Regions from separate parts of the Actinoalloteichus hoggarensis genome, predicted to be linked through region 1. Evidence: predicted binding sites of a transcription regulator. Region 1 holds the regulator's gene; each other region holds the start of a gene.
The links. The regulator LexA, encoded in region 1, represses DNA repair genes until DNA is damaged. The targets are predictions, from matches to a motif close to CGAACACGTGTTCG.

Region 2: the regulator LexA is predicted to act here: its motif matches at 2,099-2,112, upstream of AHOG_RS05595 (DNA-processing protein DprA).
Region 3: the regulator LexA is predicted to act here: its motif matches at 2,238-2,251, upstream of AHOG_RS04010 (exonuclease SbcCD subunit D).
Region 4: the regulator LexA is predicted to act here: its motif matches at 2,271-2,284, upstream of AHOG_RS17145 (Rv2578c family radical SAM protein).

Annotation. Positions count from the first base shown of each region.
Region 1 is NZ_CP022521.1:1,825,801-1,831,298, reverse strand. It holds gene nrdR (transcriptional regulator NrdR) at 90-572, opposite strand; gene AHOG_RS08155 (LysM peptidoglycan-binding domain-containing protein) at 786-1,313, opposite strand; gene lexA (transcriptional repressor LexA) at 1,561-2,283, shown strand; gene AHOG_RS08145 (hypothetical protein) at 2,596-3,663, opposite strand; gene hflX (GTPase HflX) at 3,698-5,119, opposite strand; gene AHOG_RS08135 (MFS transporter) at 5,399-5,498, shown strand, end outside.
Region 2 is NZ_CP022521.1:1,237,689-1,243,186, forward strand. It holds gene kamB (16S rRNA (adenine(1408)-N(1))-methyltransferase KamB) at 95-757, shown strand; gene AHOG_RS05590 (DUF371 domain-containing protein) at 735-1,883, opposite strand; gene AHOG_RS05595 (DNA-processing protein DprA) at 2,124-3,068, shown strand; gene AHOG_RS29780 (hypothetical protein) at 3,071-3,349, shown strand; gene AHOG_RS29785 (ComF family protein) at 3,448-3,816, shown strand; gene AHOG_RS05605 (hypothetical protein) at 4,006-4,212, opposite strand; gene AHOG_RS05610 (TetR/AcrR family transcriptional regulator) at 4,798-5,421, shown strand.
Region 3 is NZ_CP022521.1:859,008-864,505, forward strand. It holds gene AHOG_RS04000 (DUF6542 domain-containing protein) at 68-1,108, opposite strand; gene rmuC (DNA recombination protein RmuC) at 1,160-2,143, opposite strand; gene AHOG_RS04010 (exonuclease SbcCD subunit D) at 2,308-3,471, shown strand; gene AHOG_RS04015 (AAA family ATPase) at 3,468-5,498, shown strand, end outside.
Region 4 is NZ_CP022521.1:4,014,184-4,019,681, forward strand. It holds gene AHOG_RS17135 (helix-turn-helix domain-containing protein) at 1-748, shown strand, start outside; gene AHOG_RS17140 (hypothetical protein) at 697-1,071, shown strand; gene AHOG_RS17145 (Rv2578c family radical SAM protein) at 1,178-2,260, opposite strand; gene AHOG_RS17150 (VOC family protein) at 2,456-2,854, shown strand; gene AHOG_RS17155 (ArsR/SmtB family transcription factor) at 3,000-3,371, shown strand; gene AHOG_RS17160 (DUF4231 domain-containing protein) at 3,627-4,145, opposite strand; gene AHOG_RS17165 (GrpB family protein) at 4,881-5,429, opposite strand.

The sequences.
Region 1 (5,498 bases):
ACCGTCTCAGCCCGAGCCGAGACGGTGCCGCACTGTGATTCCCACCCGTCCGCCGAAAGGGCCGCCGCCGCCGCCCGTCAGCGTGTCGATCAGACGAGGGCCTCTCCAGAAGGCCGTTCGCCCGCAGGGTCCGCCGTCCGCAGTTCGGCGATCTCCTTCTCGAAGTCCTCCACCGAGGAGAAGGATCTGTACACACTCGCGAAGCGCAGATAGGCGACCTCGTCAAGGCTGCGCAGCGGGCTGAGGATCGCCAGTCCGACCTCGTTACTGGGGATCTCCGCGCACCCGGTCGCCCGGATGGCGTCCTCGACCCGATGTGCCAGCTGCTGCAGTGCGTCCTCGTTGACCGGCCTGCCCTGACAGGCACGTCGGACGCCTCGGACGACCTTGTCCCGGCTGAACGGCTCGGTGACCCCGGAGCGTTTCACCACGGCGAGGACCGACTCCTCTACGGTGGTGAACCGCCGCCCGCAGTCGGAGCAGGATCGTCTGCGCCGAATCGCCTGACCGTCCTCCACCTCACGGGAGTCGACCACGCGCGAGTCGGGGTGCCTGCAGAACGGGCACCGCACGATCCATCACCTCACATAACCGGTCACCGAGAGCTGCCCGTGTCATTCTGCCACCGCCTCAGCACGAACTGTGGCAAAACCCCAATCTGTGGACACGCCAGCCGGTGCAACCACAAGATGTTGGGGTAGAACCTAGGCTCCGATCGATCGGATTGCAAGTCGACATGCGGTCCGACACGCCGGTCGAGGAGACCGACGAGGCGAGGCCCCGACTCACCCGCGTAAGCCTCGGCCCGCCGCGGGGACCCGCAGCACCCGACCCACGCGCAGCTCGGCGATGTCGGGCCCGTTGAGCAGTCGAATTCGCTCGACGACCTCCGCCGGGGCACTCTCGGGGACCGTCCGCCGCGCTATCGACCAGACCGTCTCGCCCGCCCCCACCGTGACAGTCGTCGTCTCGACGGGGACCGGGCCGTCGGCGGCGGGCCGGGACGAGACCCAGGCCGCTCCGAGCAGCGCCGCGACGAGCAGCAGCGCCCACAGGCTCGACCCGAACGCCCCGACCCGGTACCGACCCGCCCTCGGCCTGCCCGGCCCTCGCCGCACGCGACACACTCCTGAACCGCCCGCCGAACACGCCGTGCCCAGCCGCAGCAGCCGACCACGCCGTGCCGCCGCCCGGTCCACGACGAGACGCTCCGCCCGTCGCGGGCGCGAGCGGGCCCGCCCCGGCCGCCGATCGCCGGGGGCACCGCCATCGCCCCGAGGACTTCGGGTGCGCTCGTCCGAGATGATGGTCACGAGTCCTCCCGCGAAGGTCTTTCATGATTCGAACAGACGTTCGATCGAACCGCTGTGCGAATTTGTATCACCACATTCGCGAGATGGCCAGCCCGGGGGACGAATTCCTTCGAACAGGTGTTTGATCTTGCGTAGTTCACGAGTTACCGTTGTGGTCTCTCCACGAGCACGTAGCGTGAGAATGACTGATGGGGCACCCGCGAAGGGTGGCGGAGTGAGGCCTGCACGACAGGCCGGGAGGCACGAGATGGCACGCAAGACGACGGCGCAGGACACCGGCGGCGCGCGCGATGGCGCGGCGGTGCGTGCACTACCCGAGCAGTCCGAGACCACGACGGTCGAGGAGTTGACCCCCCGGCAGCAGAGAGTGCTGGCGGTGATCCGTGAGTGGCTGGATCGCAACGGCTACCCGCCGAGCGTGCGGGAGATCGGCGAGGCGGTCGGGCTGACCTCCACCTCCTCGGTCGCACACCAGCTCAGGACCCTGGAGCGCAAGGGCTATCTGCGCCGCGACCCGAACCGACCTCGGGCCGTCGGCGTGCTGCCCGTCGACCGTGTCGCACAGGCGGCGGGCACGGCGACCGATGCGGACGGCGCGCCCGTGTACGTCCCGATGCTGGGCAGGATCGCCGCAGGCGGACCGATCCTCGCGGAGCAGGCCGTGGAGGACGTCTTCCCGCTGCCTCGCGAGATCGTCGGCGAGGGTTCGCTGTTCCTGCTGAAGGTCGCGGGCGACTCGATGATCGACGTGGCGATCACCGACGGCGACTGGGTGGTCGTGCGCCAACAGCCCACCGCCGAGAACGGCGACGTCGTCGCCGCGATGATCGACGGCGAGGCCACGGTGAAGACCTTCAAGCGACGGGACGACCATGTGTGGCTGATGCCGCGCAATCCGGCCTACGAACCGATCCTCGGCGACGAGTCGACGATCCTCGGCAAGGTCGTCGCCGTGCTACGCAGGCTCTAGACGCACGCGACCGGCCCGGCCGCACGACCGGCCCGGCAGGCGGCGGGACGAGGCACCGCAGGACCGCCACCCTGCAGTGCCCTTTCACCGACGGCGGGCCGGTCGCGGTGGCGGCGACACGGCGCGCGGGCTCCGGGCGACGTCCCGGCTTCGGTAGGACGGCGGCGGCCGGTGCACGGCGCCACCGGCCCCTCCGATGGTCGGAACCCATTTCACACCCCGCGGTGCGGCGGACGGCCGGTGACGCCCCTCGGCCCACCGGGCTCCACGCCTGCGTCCGCGAACGCCGCTTACGCCGTGCAGGCGGCACGGTCACCGCCGGGCGCGGCGGCCCCTGCCGCGCCACCACGCCAGCGTCGCCGCCGCGATCAGCACGGCGCTCACGCTGAGTCCCAACTCCTGCCACCGCGGCGAGCTCACCGCATCCGAGTTCGCCGAGGCCTCCCCCGACCGCGCTGCGCCGTGGACGGACTCGCCGCGTTCGGGTTCCGGGTCGGTCGACGCCGCCGCCTCCCGATCCCGACGTTCCAGCTCCGCCACGAGGAGTCCGGCGGCATCAGGCACCGCACGGATCGGCTGATCCGCGCCCTCCGAACCGCTGAGCAGCGTCCCGTCCGGTTCCCACGCCACCGCCTCGCCCTGCGGCTCGTTCGGCAGCGGGATACGCAGTGGTTCACCCGCCAGCGCGCTGAGCACGTCACCGTCGGGCGCGGAGAAGAGGTAGGCGTCGGTGTAGGTGCGCAGGGCCACCATCGTCCCGTCCGGGTGAACTGAACCACCGGTGACCAGGAAGGAGCCGACGAAGCCCGGCACAGGGCCGCCGGGAGTGTCCGAGCCGCTCAGCCGTACCTCGCCCACCCGTTCCAGAGGCACCGGGCCCGGCACGGCCAACGGCTCGGCAGGCCGGTAGATCTCCGCCGGGCCGATCAGCTGCTTCGTCACGATGTACGGGACGCCGTCGCGACCGATCAGCAGCGCCTCGGCGTCGCGCGGGCCGTCCGGGTAGGTGAGTCGATGCAGTGCGGCGACCCCGTCCGGCCGGACGGAGACCAGAGCGACCGTCTCGCGTCGAAGTCGGTTGTCCCCCGTCTCCGCGACCCACAGGGTCCCGTCGGGAGCCATCGCCAGATCGCCGACGTCGTAATGATCGACCCCGGTCGGGATCACCCTCTCGACGACGCAGTCCCGCCCGACCACGAACACCTGAACGAGCGGATCGTGGTCGTTGACCATGTACCAGCGGTCGCCGTCGGACACCAGGCCCGAGAGCATGGTGACCGCCGGATCGGTCATCACGCACACCGGCTCCGGCTCGGGAACGGCGACGGCCGCCCAGGCGGGCGCCGCCGAGGCGAGCAGCCCTGCGGCGAGCAGCGGCACAACCCTACGCGCCGCCCTCGCCTCTCCGCGTCGCTCAGTCCGCGGCGGCCTCCACGAGCGAGTCGGCCAGCTCGGCTGCCAGGCTCTCGCCCACCCGTGCCCGGATCGTCGTGCCCTCATCAGAATGCCGTTCTTCCAGGACCTCGCCCTCCGCGTGCAGACGCGCGGCCAGCCGACCGTCCGTATAGGGCACGAAGACCTCGACGAGCGAGTCCGGCCGGGGAATCAGTTCAGCGATGCGCTCACGGAGGGCCTCGATGCCCGCACCGGTACGGGCCGAGACGAAGACCGCGCCCGGCAGCAGGTGTCGCAGCCGGGCGACGGCGACCTCGTCGGCCGCATCCGTCTTGTTCACCACGAGCAGTTCCGGCGGCATCTGCTCGTCGCGGTCCTTGGTGATCTCGGCCAGCACGTCGCGCACGGAGGAGACCTGACGCTCTGGCCGCGGGTCCGCGCCGTCCACGACGTGCACCAGCAGCTGTGCCTCGCCCACCTCCTCCAGCGTGGAGTGGAAAGCGTCGACCAGCTGATGAGGCAGGTGCCGGACGAAGCCCACGGTGTCGGTGTAGGTCAGTGTCCGTCCGTCCGGCGTCGTACCGCGACGGGTGGTCGGGTCGAGCGTCGCGAACAGCGCGTCCTCGACCAGGACGTCCGCGCCGGTGATGGCGTTGAGCAGACTCGACTTGCCTGCGTTGGTGTAGCCGGCGATGGCGACGCTGGGAATCTCGTTGGCGATCCGCCGGCCCCGCTTGGTCTCGCGCATCCTGCTCATGTCGAGGATCTCGCGACGCAGCTTCGATATCCGCTTGTGAATCCGCCTGCGGTCCGTCTCGAGCTTCGTCTCACCGGGGCCTCGGGTGCCGATGCCGCCGTTGCCCATCTGGCCGCCCGCCTGCCGGGACATCGCGTCACCCCAGCCACGCAGCCTCGGCAGCAGATACCGGAGCTGGGCCAGCTCGACCTGCGCCTTGCCCTCCCGCGACCGCGCGTGACTGGCGAAGATGTCGAGGATCAGCGCCGTCCGGTCGATGACCTTGACCTTCAGCTTGTCCTCGAGCTGGCGCAGCTGACCGGGCGACAGCTCGCCGTCGCAGATCACGGTGTCCGCGCCGCTGTCCGCGACGAGGTCACGCAGCTCCAGCACCTTGCCGGAGCCGATGTAGGTGGCCGGGTCGGGTCGTTGTCTGCGCTGAACCAGGCCGTCCAGCACCTCGGACCCCGCCGTCTCGGCAAGCCTGGCCAGCTCGGCGAGGGATGCCTCGGCGTCGGCGACGTCGCCGTCGGTCCAGACGCCGACCAGCACCACGCGCTCCAGCCGAAGCCGCCGGTACTCGACCTCGCTGACGTCCGCCAGCTCCGTCGACAGGCCTGCCACCCGACGTAGCGCCGCGCGCTCGGAGCGCTCCAGATCGCCGCCGGACAGGAACTCTTCACGGGCCTCATCGGGCCTCTGCATCGATGTCGTCATACGCCTCCATCATCTCACGCACCGCAAGCGCGTTTCTCCAGCTTGCTTCGCCACGTCACCCCACTAGAGCGAATCGCGAGGCGTATCCATTCCCCGCCGAGCCGGGTCGGAAGTCGGCGGTCACGCCGAGGAGCTCGGGGACGAACAGCCGAACTGATTAGTCCGGCTGATGGATCAAGTCCTTTCGCACTCGGAAAACGACCGCTCGCCTCGTCTGCGCTGAGAAGCCGTTGACCTGGGAATATGGTTCCGCAACTGTGCGGTCTCGTGACCGGAAACCCTCATCCGCGCCGCACGGGGCAGCACCGGGACTTCGGTGTGCTGTGGCTCAGCGACGTAGCCAGCCAGTTCGGCACCGCAGTCCACT
Region 2 (5,498 bases), 590 kb from region 1:
GCCGCCGGGCATGCCTGGGCACGAATAGAGGGTGGGCACGCACCGACGGTGGGCGCGGGCGCGGCGGGGGGCGGCGGCACTAGGCTCACCGGCCATGCGTCGGGTCACCGGGAAACAGGTCGTCGACATCACCGCGGCCGGCTATGACGAACTGGTGGCGCGGCACCAGGGCGTGGTGCTGGACGTGGGAACCGGCGATGGCAAGCACGCCTACCACGTCGCGCGGCACCGGCCGGACGTCCTGGTGGTCGGTCTCGACGCGGCGAAGGACAACCTGCGCAGGATCGCCGCCAAGGCCGCGGCGAAACCGGCGAAGGGCGGCCTGCCGAACCTGCTCTACGTGTGGGCAGGCGTGGAGCGGCTGCCCGCCGAACTGCACGGCATCACCGAGGTACACGTCCTGATGCCCTGGGGCAGCCTGCTGCGTGGCATGCTCGGCTCCGATCCGACGATGCTTCGTGCCCTGGCGGCCGTCTGCGTGCCGGACGCCGAATTCCTGATCACCCTGAACCTGCACGCCTGGCGGCCCGCCGTGCCCGAGGTAGGCACCCATCCGGAGCCGACCCCCTCCTCGGCGTCGCGTGACCTGGCGCCGGTGCTCGCCGCCCAGGGCTGGCGCCTCGGTCGGGCCGACTATCTCGACGCCGAGGAGATCGACGCGCTGGCGACCTCGTGGACCCGGCGGCTGAACTCCTCCCGAGATCAGCTCGACGTGCTGGCCCTGCGCGGCGTGGTCAACCCGACGGACGTCGAGTGAGCGCGAGAACGAAGTCGTAGGCGCCGCGGCGTGACCAGCCTGGCTGCGCGGCGAGGGCCATCGCGACGGTCCTCGGCGAGACGGAGTCGGCGAGCAGCGCGCTGACCAGGCTCGTCGGATCGACGCGGGGGAGCGGGGCGCTCTCCTCCTCGGCATCCACCCGGCACACCACGTCGCCCCGGCCCGGCGCTCGTACCTCGGCCGCGGGCCCCCACCAGGGGCGTTCGGCGCCCGCGGGCGTCGCACCGGCCACGGCCACCCGGCGGGCACCGGCCTGTCTGTCCACCTCCGCGAGCACTCGCGGCAGCTCCGCGGCCTGCGCGGTGAAGACGACGGCGGTACCGGGATGGGCGCCGACAAGACGGGGCACCTCACGTGGGGCGAGCCGACCCGCCGCCAGCACCGGGGTGGCCTGCGGCGAGACCGCCGAGACGGCCAGCTCGGGGGGAAGCCCGAGCACTTCGACGGTCGGGCGGTCCGGTGCGGCGAGGAGCGCGGCGATCGTCGGCTCGGTGTCGTCGGTGGTGGCGACGGCGAGCACCCGCCCACCCGCCGCCAGGCAGGCCGCTGCCTCCGCCGCACGGCCCACCCGGCCGCCGTGCGCGGTGACGGCAGCGCGCGCGCCGCCGTCCTCGGCGATGACCAGATCGGCGGCGGCGCACTCCACGGCGAGTCGGCGCACCCGTCCCGGCCCGGCACGAAACCGCACCAGCACCCCGTTCGGCGGGCCAGGCGCGCGTTCCACGAGGACGTCGACCACCGCCGAGGGCTCCGCCGCCCGCTGTATCAGCTCCCGAGGCAGCCCCGACGCGGCGAGATCCGCGTTCGTGGCCAGGGTGTCCGGCAGCCGCTCGGAACTGAGCCGCACCACCGCCCCCGACGCCGGCCGCCACAGCGAGTTCCCGGTGGCATGCACGACGATCTCGACCCCGCCCGAGGCGATGGTGATCCGCAGCGGCCCGGCCACGGCGGGTTCGGCGGGACCGACGAGTTCGGCGGCGACGCCGATGACACAGGTCGCCCTGGCGGTGATGTCGGCGTCGGCGGAGAACTCGAGCGTCTTGGCGTGGGTTCCTCGGACGGCGGCGTGTCCCCGACAACGCAGCCGCAGGACCTCGATCGACATGATCAGTTCGCCTTCCACGCCGTTGCGGTGTCCGTCTGGCCGGGGTCTGGAGCATAGCCGTGTGCCGCACCGTCGGGCGCGCGCCGGAGGTCCCGTCGGCGCGTGGGGCGCGGGCGGTCGCGGCGTATGCAGGCCGTCGAGATCGGGTGAATCCGCCGTCGACTTCTCGACGTGGGGACGTACTGTGCGATAGACATACTCTTGACAAGCGCATTCGAACAGATGTGCGGCAGGAGTAGGATGCGAGTCACTGATCGCCAGCTCAGGCTGCTGGGACTGTGCAAGGTTCCAGGGGTCAACTGGTACCTCATCGCGCGCGAAGCCCAGCGGCCTGACGGCGTGAGCCGTCTCTGGAAGGGTGCTCCCGTCGAGACCGGCAGGGATGCGGTGAAGGCCGTGGCCGCGTTGGCGGGGGCCGCCGAGCGTGAGTCCGACTACGTGGCCGCCGCACAGGATGAGCTGATCAAGAACGAACAGCACGACGTCCGTCTCGTGACGATCGAAGACGAGGGTTATCCCGCCACGTTGCGCCTGGTGGTCAACCCGCCACCGTTCCTCTTCGTCCGCGGCTCACTGCATGACTCGGATCCGCGCAGCGTTGCGGTGGTCGGCACTCGAAGCGCCACCGAGGAGGGGCTCCGGCGCGCGGGACGGATGGCACGGGAGCTCGTGGCCCGTGGCGTGACAGTCGTCTCCGGGTTGGCGCGGGGCATCGACACTGCCGCGCACACCGCTGCGCTGGCGGCGGGCGGCCGGACCATCGCCGTGCTGGGCACCGGCATCAATCACTACTTCCCCGCCGAGAATCGCGTGTTGACCGACCGAATAGCACGTGACGGCCGCGGGGCTGTCGTATCGCAGTTCTGGCCGGATTCTCGGGGGGCCACGTGGACCTTCCCACGTCGGAACATCACGATGTCCGGTATCGCGCAGGGCACGGTCGTCATCGAGGCTGGACGCACCTCCGGGGCGAAGATGCAGGCAAGAATCGCCCTCGAGCACGGCAAGAAGGTGTTCCTGATCAAGAGCCTGACGGAGCAGCAGGACTGGGCCCGCGATTACGCCGCGACTCGAGGCGCGCTTCAGGTGGACAGTGTCGCGGAGGTGGCCGAGGCTCTGGCCCCTGCCGCACGCATCCACGCCGCTGACGAGCGCCGTGCGCAGCTCGTCCTGGACTTCGTCTGATCATGGAGGCAGTCGCTCACCCTGCTCCTGCGGGATTCGGGGACTGCGGTGGCTGTGCCTATCGGGCGGTCGGGCCGCCGTCGGTCTGCCAGAAGTGCGCGGCGGCGACCCTGAAGCCTGCTGCACCGTTTCCCTGCCCGGTCTGCGGTCAGCGCCTTGCCTCGGCGACGGCGGCGTGTGTCAACATGCTGTGCTCCAGTACCGATCGACAGTTCGTGTCCAACACCGCGATCGCGATGAAGACCGGCGAACCGGATGCCGCGATCAAGCTCTACGAGTAGAGCGGAGAAAATGGGGTTGGGGGCTGATTTTCGCCAGAGTGGTGCTGGGAGCCCTCCCGCACCATCCCCACCTGGCGCGCTCTGATCTGAGCATCCCCATGCCTGCGTTCGTCACGCGAGACGGAGGTCACTCGGTCGGCGACCACGCGGCCCGGACCATCAGATACGCGATCGAACAGGACGACGTCGGCTACCCGTTTCGGCTCGAACCGCCTGTGATCACCAAGACGACAGCTACGGAGACGATGGCGAGTGCCGGGAGCCTCGCACGGCGAGTAAGGATCGCCGCCACGATCTATGCCGCATTGACCGTCGTCGACGAGCGCGCCGTCCGAGGGAGGCGGGTCGTCGTCTACGACGACGTCTTCACCACTGGGAGCACGCTCGACGTGGTCGCACGTCGCCTCCGCGAGGCGGGTGCGGACGAGGTCTATGGGCTGACCTTGTCGCGAACGCGATGGCGGTGATCCGGCTCCGTTCGCTGGATGCAGCCGTCGTGTCGCAGCGTGTGTTCCTGACTGAGTGTGCAGGCCGGCGGCACGGCGAGCGGGACGGCACCATCCCGTGATCTGCACGGCATGCCGTCCGGTCGCCTGCCCGCGACGACGCGGAGTGTCCGGTGCGGAGGGAGCCCCCGGCCGGGGCTCGTCCGTCGTCTAGTCGCGGAAGGACCCGTCGGCTCGACGGGCGTGGAATCTCAGCCGGTGTCGACACTGTGGACACCGCTGCTGGAAGAGCCGCAGCACGGCCAGCAGCAGCCACGCCACACCCAGCGTCACGAGGTACAGCAGGCCTAAGGCCAGTTTTCGCGCGCCCTGCACGATGCCCGGCTCGGTGCAGAACCGGCAGTCACGACACCCCATGTCGCCCCTTGTCTCGTCGACCGGCGGTGAACGCCCGGCTCGTGGTCCATTCGATCCTCACCACCGTGCCATGATCGCGCCGCACCGGTAGGCGGCCGGGTCGACGTGCCCCCGGGCTCGGTCGCCGCCGATCGCGCTGACAGGACGCGCGCTGACAGGACGCGCGCCGGCGAGATCGGTGCGTGAGCCGATGCCGACGCGAGTCGGTCGGCTGCGTGGCCGGGGTCGGAGTCGGGTGGCGCCGCTGATCGGCACGCCCGGTCTCGCCGAGCCGAGATGCGTGGGCTCGCGGGCTCCCCGACGCGCGCACGCGGCTCTGGACACTCGACCTGCTGCGCCCGGTGCGGTGCGGCCTGCCCGACGAGTCGGCGTCAGGACGTCCGGCCTGGCGCGCGGCGGTTTCCGGAGGTGGTGTTCCGCTCCGCCGCGCGCCGGGATCTCCGGTGGACGACCGCGTCGCGAAACCGACCGGGCCCGACCATCGCCGCGACAGGGCGGGGCGGGATCTGTGGAGCGTTGACCGTCAAGAAAGTTGCGTGGCCCGCAATCTTGCGCATGGCGCACTATTCTGCCTAGTCTTGCGTCATGACCCCGTCGTCGCGAGACTCCGGCCCAGGGCTGCGCGAGCGCAAGAAGCAGCAGACTCGGGAGGCACTGAGCTGGGCCGCCCTGCGGCTGGCGGTGGAGAAAGGCCTGGACGCGGTCCTGGTGGAGGACATCGCCGCAGCGGCGGGCGTGTCACCTCGGACGTTCAACAACTACTTCGAGGGCAAGGCCGAGGCCGTCGTCTGGCGGCACTTCGACCGGGCCCGGCGCATGGCCGACCTCCTGCGGAGCAGGCCCGCCGACGAACCACTGTGGGACGCGGTCGTCCACGCCGTCCTCGCGCACACGGGGGACGAGCAGCAGACGCCGGACCCCGAGTGGACGGCCGGGGTCTCGCTCATGGTCGCCGAGCCCGCGTTGCAGGGCGCCTACCTGAAGGCGAGCGCCGCGGCCGAACGGGAGCTGGCACTGGCCGTCGCCGAACGCACCGGCGGCGACCCCGACCGAGACATGTACCCCAGTCTGGTGTCCGCCGCGATCGGCTCGGCGATCGACGTCGCCACACGCCGATGGCTGCGTGCCGATCCACCTGTCTCGCAGGCCGGACTGCTGCGTGCCGCCCTCGCCGAGATCACTGCGGGCCTGCCCGAGCCGCGCCGCTAGCCCGCGCCGGACCGGACGGCGCTCGGCCCCGCCGCGCCGCACTCGCCCCTCGTCCATTCCGCGCACTCACCGCACCA
Region 3 (5,498 bases), 970 kb from region 1:
GCGACTGAAGAAGCCGCCCGGTCGACCAGACCGGCCGACAAGACGAGGCCGCGCCCGAGCCCTCTGCTCAGTCGTCTAGATCGTCTCGGCGGCGGGGCGGCCGTCGCCGAGACTCCGGCCTGCCGCGCCCGCCCGACGGCCCGTCGAACTCGTCCGATTCCCGGGGCGCGCGGGCGGGCCGGCCTGCCCGCGGCTCCGGGCGAGCCGCACGACTGCCCTGCGGCCTGCCCGCCGCGCTCGTCCGGCGGGGCGCGGACGAGCGAGAATCGTCACCACGCCGTTCCTCTGGTTCACCATCCCGCGGCCTGGCAGGCCGATTCGGTCGCCGGGTCGCCCCTGCCTTGTCTGAGGACGCACGAGCCCCCTTCGGGGCCGTGCTCGCCCCGCCGCCGGAACGGCCCGCCGACCGAGCCTCCGAAGCCGACCTGCCCTTGCCCTCGGCCCTGGCCTTCGACGAGGCGGAGCCCGCCGCCCCGGCTCGACTCGACGTCTCCGAGCGGTCCGCGCGTCGACCAGCCTCTCGGGCGGGGCGCCTGCCCGCGTCCGTGGTCTTCTTTCCGGTCGGAGTCTGCTCGGCCTCCGCATCTCGCAGCGGTTCCCGCTGTAGGAAGTAACGGGCGAGACCGATGCCCACGGTGAGCACGGTGGTGATTCCCATCACCGGGAAGGCGTTGATCAGCGGCATGCTCAGCCTCACGAGCATCCTCGTCATGTCGCCGGCCGTCGGACCGGCGGTCAGCCACAGGATCAGCGGGAAGGACACCCCGATGATCAGCGGCGGCTGGACGATGGGCCCGAACAGACTCTGCCGCTGGACCAACGCCACGGCCAGTACACAGCCCAGGGCGTAGATCACTTGGGACACGAGCCGGGGACCGTCGAGGAACAGCACGTCGGCGAGGGTGCCGATCAAGGTCGAGCCGAGCGCGACCAGGATCGCCATCCACCAGGTGATACCTCGGGAGTCACGAAACGCCGATCGCTCGGCCCAAGGGATCTCTGTCGGCTCTTCGTCGGCAGACAGCAGTTGTTCACGGTCGCGGGAGGCGCTCACGGCGTCCACCGTAATCTGTTCACCGTATGGATTCGGTCGGACCTGGGACTTCACCGGCCCGGCAGGTCGGGTGAATGTCGTCCTTGGCCGTTCAGTCCGGATTCATCAGCCGTCCCCATTCGAGCCGATCGGTTCGTGCGGTGTGGACGGCGGCGACCGCCGTTCGGCCGGGATCAGGGCGGCGACCGTCTCATCGCGTCGCACCGAGGCCAGTTCCGTGGGACTCGCGGCTGCCTCCCGCAACGGCTCCGTAGCGGCCCGAAAGCTCTCCAGGGCATCGAGTTCCCGCCTGCGCGCGGACAGGAATCTCTGGAGATGGGTGCTTGAGAGGTTCACCGCGTCGACGGCGGCCCCTGCCGAGCGATGAGCCGCTGCCGCCTGGCGTCGGACCTGTTCGACGTCCTCGGCGAGGGCTCGTTCGGTGGCCGAGAACAGCGCGGCGGAGGCCAGCACGCCGAAGCCGGTCGGGCCGCAGAGGAAGACGCGGCGGTCGAGCAGCCATCGCAACAGGTGGGGGTCGGAGTCCAGGGCGGCCACCACGGCGGCGTCGGACGGGACGAACATGATGGCTCCATAGACGGCGTCGGCCCAGCGCTGGTACTCGCGTCCCGCGAGTTCCGCGGCTCTGGCGCGGATGTTGCGGGCATGGACGCGCAGTGCATCGGCCCGCTCCCGCGCGTCGTCGGTCTCCACCGCCTCCACCCAGCCGGCCAGACTGGTCTTGGCGTCGACCGGCACCCGTCTTCCGTCGCCGACCGAGAGGACGAGGTCCGGCCGTGCGGAACCGCCGCCCGCCAAGTCGGTCTGGACCGTGAAGTGCAGCCCTTCGCGCAGGCCCAGGGCCTTGGCGGTCTCGACGAGCATCTGCTCGCCGAGTTCGCCTCGCCCGCTGATCGAGGCGAACGCGACCTCGTAGCGCCGCAATGCGGCCTGGTGTTCCGCGGACCTGGCGCGCTCGGCGCCCACCAGGTCCATCGCGGCGTCGGTGCGCCGCACGCTGTCGGTGTAGAGGCGCCACACCAGGGCCAGCGCACCCGCGAGAGCCAGCGCGAGCACGATCGCCGCGGTGCTGATCACTACTGCGGACATGTCCAACCTCCTGCCGGTCTCGTCCCGAGTGGACGACGTCGTCCTGGACCGATCATGGCCCAGTCGAGGTGGTCGACGCTCGCCTACAGGCCCTCGAACACACGTTCGAGTGGATCTCAGGGGTTGTGCGTGATCTCGGTCTGCAATGCCTCTAGCGTGACGGCATGCGCATCCTCCACACCTCCGACTGGCATCTCGGCCGCACGTTTCACGGCCGCGATCTGCTCGGTGATCAACGGGATGTACTGGCAGGACTGGCGGATGTGGTGCGAGCGGAGGGAGTCGACGTGGTCGTCATCGCGGGCGATCTCTACGACCGTGCCGTTCCGTCGGGCGAGGCGGTGGGGGTCTGTCACCACATCCTCGCCGCGCTGCGAGAGGCGGGCGCCGCCATCGTGCTCACCTCGGGAAACCACGACTCGGCGCCGAGGCTCGGGGCCTATGCGGACTTCGCCGCGGTCGGCGGACTACACCTGCGTACCCGCGTCTCCGCGCTGGACGAGCCCGTCATGCTCGACGACGAGCACGGGCCGGTCGCGTTCTACGGGATCCCCTATCTCGACCCGGAGACCGCTCGGCAGAGCATGGCGCGCGACGGCCATCGCGTCGCGTCCGGCCACATCGGCGTCCTCACGGAGGCGATGCGTCGAATCACCGCCGACCTCTCGGGCCGAGGCGGCCGGACACGCTCCGTGGTGCTGGCGCACGCCTTCGTCACCGGGGGCCAGGGCAGCGAGTCGGAGCGCAGGATCACGGTCGGGGGAGTGGAACAGGTCCCCGCGACCGTCTTCGAGGGCATCGACTACGTCGCGCTCGGTCACCTGCACGGCCCGCAGACCCTGCGGCCGGAGCTGCGGTACTCGGGTAGTCCGCTGGCGTACTCGTTCTCCGAGCGGGCACACCAGAAGTCGGTGTGGCTCGTCGATCTCGATGCCGACGGGCTCGCGGCGGTGCGCAGACACGTACTGCCCGTCCCACGCGGGCTCGCGGTGCTGACAGGCACACTCGACGACCTGCTGACCGCTCCGGAACACGAATCGTCGGCGGACTGCTACCTGTCGATCACCCTGACCGACGCCGTCCGTCCGCTCGACCCCATGCGGCGCCTTCAGGACCGCTTCCCCCATGCGGTACACCTGGACTGGCAGCCGGCAGGCGGGCTGGCGAACGCCGGGCTGCACTATTCCGAGGCGGTCCGGGGCAAGAACGATCGTGACCTCGCCGCGTCGTTCATCGCCGACTGCCGAGGCAGCGAGCCGGACGACACCGAGCTTCGCCTGCTCGATGAGGCATTCCACTCGATCGGCGGAGAGAAGGTGCGGTCATGAGGCTTCATCGCCTGGTGATGACGGCGTTCGGCCCGTATCGGGGCACGGTGCGGGTCGACTTCGACGAGTTGAGCGCCGACGGACTCTTCCTGCTGCACGGCGAGACGGGGGCGGGAAAGACCACGCTGCTCGACGGCGTCGCCTACGCACTGTTCGGTCAGGTACCCGGCGCGCGGGGCGAGGTGCGCAGGCTGCGGTGCGACCACGCCGCGGACTCCGTCGCCACCCGAGTGGAAGTGGAACTGACCATCCAGGGACATCGCCTTCGGATCGTGCGGAGCCCGGAGTTCCAGCGCGCGAAGAAGCGCGGCGTGGGCACCACCACGGTGCAGGCCAAGGCGTCACTCGGCTGGATCGGTGACGTGCCGGACGGATATCCGCCGGACGGGTTCAGTCGCATCGACGAGGTGGCCAGGACGGTCAGCAGGCTGCTCGGGATGACCCACACGCAGTTCTTCCAGGTCGTCCTACTCCCACAGGGGGAGTTCGCGCAGTTTCTGCGAGCGGAGACGGAGGATCGCGAGAAGCTGCTCGAACAGCTCTTCGGCACCGCCCGATTCGCCGAGACCGAACGGTGGTTCCGCGACCGGCGTACGGCACGACACCAGGAGGTGCAGGCAGCACGCCGGGGCGTCGAACAGCTGGTCACCCGAATCGCACAGGCGATGGGAACGGAGCCGCCGCCGGACGAGCAGCCCGTCGCCGCATGGGTGGACACGCTGCGAGCGCGTGCCGCCGACGAGCGGACCGACGCGGCCGAGGCGGAACATCTCGCCGCGCGTCGACGACGCGACGCGGACAGCGCGGCGGTCGACGGAGAACGCCGTGCGGCGGCAGCCGGCCGCCGCCGCGAGCTGCTCCGCCGGCTCGATGAGCTCGACGCGCGACAGGACGAGCGAGCCGGCTGGGCAACGGAGCTTGCCGACGCACGCCGAGCCGCTCCGGTGGCCGCCGAGGAGCGAGAACGGTCGCGGGCCGAGAACGATCTCCACGTGCGGCGTCGGCACGTCGCCGCCGCGCTGGACGAGGCGTGCGCCATCGCCGGAGACGACACCTCTCTTCGGACACTTCTGGACGCCGTCGGGCTCGCCGACGCGACCTCGGCCGCGTCGCCGGGTACGAGCCGGCCTGGTGCGGACGTCGACACCGTCGGCGAACGCTCCGGGGGGCGCGATGCGACCACGAATCTTCGCGCCTACGCGGCCGCGCGCCGAGAGGAGGCGGGCGCGCTGGCAGGCCTCGTGGAGGAGGCCGAACATCAGGAACCGGACCGACAGCGGCTGGCGGAAGTCGCCTCGGACCGAGAACAGGCCGAGAAGGTGCTCGCCGAACTCGAGCGACGCGGCGAAACGCTGCCTGTCGAAGCACACCATGCACGGCATGCACTGGACGCGTCCGTAGCAGCCTCGGCCGCCCTGGGAGGCCTCCGGACCCGGCATGACGAGCTGACACGGCTGTGCGCCGCGGCACGGGAGCTCCCCGAGGCCGAGAGACGGCTGGCAGACGCGCGACAGGCCAGACAGGACGCCGTCGACGCCCACCAGTCCGCGCGGGAGCGGCTGCTCGATCTCCGGGGTCGGCGACTCGCCGGGATGGCGGCCGAACTGGCGGGGGCGCTGGTGCCCGACAGGCCGTGCACGGTCTGCGGCTCTCGTGATCATCCTGCTCCTGCCGTCTACACGTCCCCGGTCACCGAGGCGGAGGAGCAGACGGCCGTCGACGCGGAGCATCGAACCGCACTGGCTCGGGAGACCGCGGCCGCTGAGGCTCAGACGGCGCAGCTCGCCCGCGACGCGCTACACGACCAACTCGCCGGTCGCGACGAGGCCGAGCTGGCGGCGGCGTTGGACAGCGCCGCGGCGGAGCTGTCCACCGCCGAGGGCCTGGCCGCACGGGAGGCCGAGCGAGCGGATCTCCTTCGTCGGCTGGAACAGGAGTCCGCGGAGCTGCATCGTGATCGACTGGCCGTCGAAGGCGAGCTTGCCACCGCTCGCAGTACGGTCGAACACCTGGAACACCGCATCGCG
Region 4 (5,498 bases), 2.2 Mb from region 1:
CTACGCGGACGCCGCGCAGTGCTACGCCGAGGCCGCCCACGTCAGCAAGGAAGCACGCGAGTTCGACCTCTGGGCATGTGCGATGACCCGGCACGCCTTCATCAGCATCTACGATCGCCGATACACACACGCCGCCACGTTGCTCGACGGCGCCGCACAGCTCGCCGCGAGGGGCGACCCCACCCGGACTACTCGGCATTGGGTCGCGGCCGTCCAGGCGCAGACGTACGCCGGACTCGGGAACCTGCCCGCCTGCCAACGCGCGTTGGACAGGGCCGAGCAGGTCGCCGGCCTGCCGGACATGGCGCCCGCGACCGGTTGGCTCCGCTTCGAGGGGTCCCGGCTGGATGAGGAGCGCGCCTCATGTCTTGTCACGCTGCGCCGCCCGGACCTGGCCGAGCCCGCGCTGGACAAGGCCTTGGGGCAGGCCGCCTCGGCGCGACGTCGCGGTAGCGTGCTCGTCGACCTCGCGGCCGTCGGCGCCCAACGAGGCGACGTCGATCAACTGATCATGAGTGGCGCCGCGGCAGTGGACAGCGCCCGACAGACGGCATCGGCCGGCTACCTCGGCCGCAGGCTCCGAGATCTGCGCGAGCACCTGGTGCCGTTCCTCGGCGACCGGCACGTGCGGTATCTGGATTCGCGGATCACAGACGTGGTGACCGTATTCGGCCCGAGACAGCAAGGAGAGAGTCAGTGTCGGACGAGCAGGGACGGACCTTCCGGGATGCATGGATCGCCGGGGTGAACAAGCACTACCCCGGCGAGCCGAAGCCCGGCTACATCGCCCCGTGGGCGGACACGCCCGATTGGGAGCGCGCCTGCGCGGCGGCCGTGTACCGGCAGGTGCACGACTTCATCGTCGCGACCGACGGCAGCACGGCCAAGCTCACTCGCGAGCAGAAGGGCCGGTTCGTCGCCCTGTGCTGGATCGGCCAGATTCACCGGCACTTCGCCGACCCCAGGCCCGCGTACGTCGCCGACTGGGCGGACATGCCCGAATGGCAGCGCGAGACCGATGCGGACATCTTCGAGCGCATCGAGAACGCGGTCGCGCCGCGCACGGCTTGACACGCGGTCGGCGGCGGTCGCGAGGCACCCGCCCCGGCACCACGGCCGGGCGGGTGTCGGCGCGCCTGCCCGCGTCTGGACTGTCGCGGAGTTCGTCGGGCTCGGGTCACAGCAGGGAGAGCTGCCGCTCCCGATCTCGATCGGCGTCGGACCGCGGCGGATCATGCTGCCTCGTCCGAAAGTTCTCCGATCGACGCGGGTCCGCCAACCCATGACGACGCCTGGCCTGCTCGACGCGGTCGGCGACTTCCCGCCGATAGGACTTCGGGGCGTACGCGCCGTCGCGGTACAGCCGCTCGTACAGCGGCAGCAGAGCGGGACGCTCGCGGCTGAGCCAGGCGTGATACCACTCCCGCGCGCCCGGCCGCAGGTGAAGCACGACAGGTGTCAGGTTCACCGCCCCCGCCTCGGCGATCGCCGCCACCGTGCGATCGATCTCGGCAGGCGAGTCGCCGAGCCCCGGCAGGATCGGCGCCATCAGCACCGAACAGGCCACGCCTGCCTCGGCGAACCGGCGCACCACCTCCAATCGCCGCACCGGCGACGGCGCGCCCGGCTCGACGGCCCGCCACAGCCGCTCGTCGACCGAGCCCACCGAGAGCGCCACCGACACCGGCGCCACTCGCGCGGCCTGCACGATCAGGTCGAGGTCGCGCAGGATCAGCGTCCCCTTGGTCAGGATGGAGAACGGGTTGGCCCGGTCGCGTAGCGCCGCGATGATCTCCGGCATCAACCGGTAGCGCCCCTCCGCACGCTGGTAGGGGTCGGTGTTGGTGCCCATCGCGACGGGTTCGCCCGCCCAGCGTGGGCTCGCCAGCTCCTTGCGCAGCAACGTCGCGGCGTTGACCTTCACGATGATCCTGGTGTCGAAGTCGCGGCCCGTGTCGAGGTCGAGGTAGGTGTGGGTGTTGCGTGCGAAGCAGTATCGACAGGCATGTCCGCAGCCCCGGTAGGGGTTGAGCGTCCACTCGAAGGGCATCCTCGATCCGCCCGGCACCCGATTGAGGATCGACTTCGCGGTGATCTCGATGGCCATCGCCTCGTCGTCGGTCCCCGCCTCGATCGGCACCGGGGGCGGCAGCCGCAGCCCGCCGCGACCGCCGCCGCGCACGATCCCGCCTCGTCCGGTCACCTCCAGCGGCAGCGCCTGTTCGCCACCCTCGTCCATGCGTTGCGCGTCCCACCTCATGCCGATGATTCGATCATACGTTCGAATATCTGTCCATCGCGGCGGCCGCCACCGCTCCCGACGACGACTCGCCAGGGCGAGCAGGGAGTAAAATAACGCTTTGCTTATATAAGCTAGGGCTGTTACCTTCGAGGTGCACGCGAGCCACGCCCGCACCGCCCCCGAGCACCCGACCCGACACGGAACGAGACACGAATGATCAAGATCACCGTCACCAGCGTCTTCGTCGAGGACCAGGCCAAGGCGTTGGACTTCTACACCCGCGTCCTCGGCTTCCTGCCGAAGACCGACGTGCCCGCGGGCGGCGCCCGCTGGCTGACCGTCGTCTCCCCCGCCGACCCCGACGGAGTCGAGCTGCTGCTGGAGCCGAACAGCAGCTCGATCGCGACGACCTACCAGGAGTCGCTTCGTGCGGCGGGTATTCCGGCCACGCTCTTCGGTGTCGACGACCTCGCGGCGGAGTACGAACGGCTGCGCGGCCTCGGGGTGGAGTTCCTGTCACCGCCGGTGGAGGCGGGCGACGTCATGATGGCGGTCTTGGACGACACCTGCGGCAACCTCATCGGGATCAGTCAGCCGATCGACGCCTCCTGAGGCGTCGAGCCGACGGCCCGGCCGCATGGTCCGCCGCCTCGGCGAAGGAGCGTCCGGGACACGTCGGCGGCCCGGAGACGGACGGTCGCCCGCGGCGCGGACACCGCTTGACTTTCCGACGACGAGCTTGGAAGGCTGTCAGATCATGCACGCGTTCGACGTACTGGGCGATCCGGTCCGTCGTCGCATCCTCGAACTGCTCGCGGACGGCGAACGAGCGGCGGGCGAGATCACCTCGATCGTCCAGGAGGAGTTCGGCATCTCGCAGCCCGGTGTGTCCCAACACCTGCGCGTGCTACGGGAGAACGGCTTCACCACCGTCCGAGCGGTCGGCGCCCGCAGGCTGTACTCGGTGGACCCGGAACCGCTGCGTGAGATCGACGGGTGGTTGGAGCGCTACCGTCGCTTCTGGACTCAGCCCTTGGACGCGCTGGCCACCGAACTCGCCAGGGGCAGGCGCGAACGCCGTTCCGTCTCGGCCGCGGACTCCGCGCCGCCTGAGGCCTCCGCCCGCTGATCTCGGCCCCGCTTCAGGCCGGGGCACGGTCTCCCGGCCGTCGCGCGCCCCCGATCCGTCGACGGATCGCGAACCCGGCCCGAACGGGCGCCTGGGCAGTGAGGTCGAAGCGCCTTTCGAACGGGAGACGGCCGTCTCCTCGCGTCGCTCGCGATCCGACCGGCTCCGGCAGGACTCCACAGACGTCCGGCGTCGTCCTCCGCGACCGACGGGAGAAGCCCGCGCCCACCGAGCCGATGCGTCCGGCTCTCCCGCTCAGCGGGGCCGGGCGGCGGGGAAGCGCAGCTCGGCGAAGTAGTCCTCCGACTCGCGATGCCGCACCTCGCGGACGCCCGCCAGCATCCGCTCGGTGGCCGCACGCCGCACGCGGTCGGCCTCCTCACCGGTCAGGCCCGCCGCCTCCTCCTGCCGCAGCCGCCATTCCCAGAGCAGCTCGGTGAGGGACGACTCCGCGGCCCGCAGCGTCGCCCACGACTTGTCCCAGCGGTAGAAGGTCTGCAGTCCGGTGAGCACGGCGATCACCACGCCCGCCGCCGAGAGCACGAAGTCCTTGTTCTCGTACTCCAAGGTGGTGAGCAGCGGAAGCGAGGCGCTGGCCAGGATGATCAGCAGCCCGCCCAGCCTGAAGAAGCGACGATGCCACTCCGCACGCCAGTCGTAGCGGGCCCGAAGCCGACGAACATGGGCCTCGGCGAGGCCGTGCACGTCCGCGGTGGGCGAGGAACGGTCCGGTGCCGCCGATCGCGGCCCCCGGTCGAGAAGTCGTCCTGTCATCCGCACAGCCCTGATCACCCCCGGCGATCGAGGCCGCCCGGCCCGGACGGATCGTCCGTGCACCCACTCCCGACGCGCCGCGATCGCCACGTCAGGTTAACGATCGACGACGCTGGGTGCGGCCGTTTCCGGTGAACCCGGCCGCACGTCCGCGCCGCAGACGGGGACGACGCGCCGCCGCACTCCTTCCTTCGAGGCAGCACACGACGCGCCCTGCCCGACGGACACGTCCTGCCCGGCACGGCCCGGACGGCGCCATCCGCCGCGGCGACCCGCCGGCCCGCGCGACGAGGAGGCGGCGTCCCCCGCACCGGTTCGGCCCCGTTCCCACGCGCGGCGTCGAGCACCCGCGCCGACGCGGTCGCGGGCAGCACGCCGGACTCCCGGAAACCCTGCATGCCCTTTTCGTTGAGATCACTCAGCGTCGGAACGGATCGCATCGCGGCGGCGCCCGTCCGATCTGACTCGACTCGGCGTCGGCCGCTGTGCCGACTCGGCGGCGGGATTACCGGCGGCGGGATTACCGGCGGCGCGGCGAAGGTCGGAACGAAGCGATGGCACGGGCCGCACCCGGTCGGACCGCGAGGCCTGCGGCGATCTCGCAGCCCTCGACGCGGGCACCGCGTCGGCGGCGGACGGGTTGGCAGACCCCGTCGTCCGGCCGGGAACCGGTCCGCCGGCACCGCGGCCCCGCTCTTCCCCACACCCGCCGAGAGTGTGGGCTCTTCCCGCGACTCAGGCCCCCTGCGGGTCCGAGACCGGGTGTTCCGCGCGGGCGGCGTCCGCGACCTGGTCGAGGACCTGACTGATGAAGGCCGTCTTTCCCTCGACATAGGCGGCGGCGTCGTCGGGATGCCGGGCCGCCAGCGTCCGCTTCAACTCCGCGTAGGCGGCCGCGGTGTCGGTGCTGCGCCGCAGCTGGTCGCGGAACGCCAGATGCCGGGCGAGCGCGAGGCTGTCCTCGGTGCACACGTAGAGGTGATGCGGCGGCGGCCGGTGCGGCGGTCTGGTGAAGGCCTCCCGGCCGGGGACGCCGAGGTCGCCCTGGTGGGTGTACCCGAGGGGTCGCAGCCTGCCGATCACCGGAGCCAGCGCCCGCTCGTCGGCGATCACCACGTCGAGGTCGACGATCGGGCGGGCGGCGAGGCCGGGAACCGCGGTGCTGCCGACGTGCTCGACACGTTGACTGTGGAAACCCAGGACGCGGCTGATCCGGGTACGGAGTTCCTCGAACACCGACGACCAGCGTGAGTCGTGGTCCACGATCTCGACGGAGTCGGTCATCGCTCTCTCAGTCCTTCATCACGTGCGGGGCGGGTGTGGGCGAGGTGTCGGCCGGAGCGGGAGTCTGGG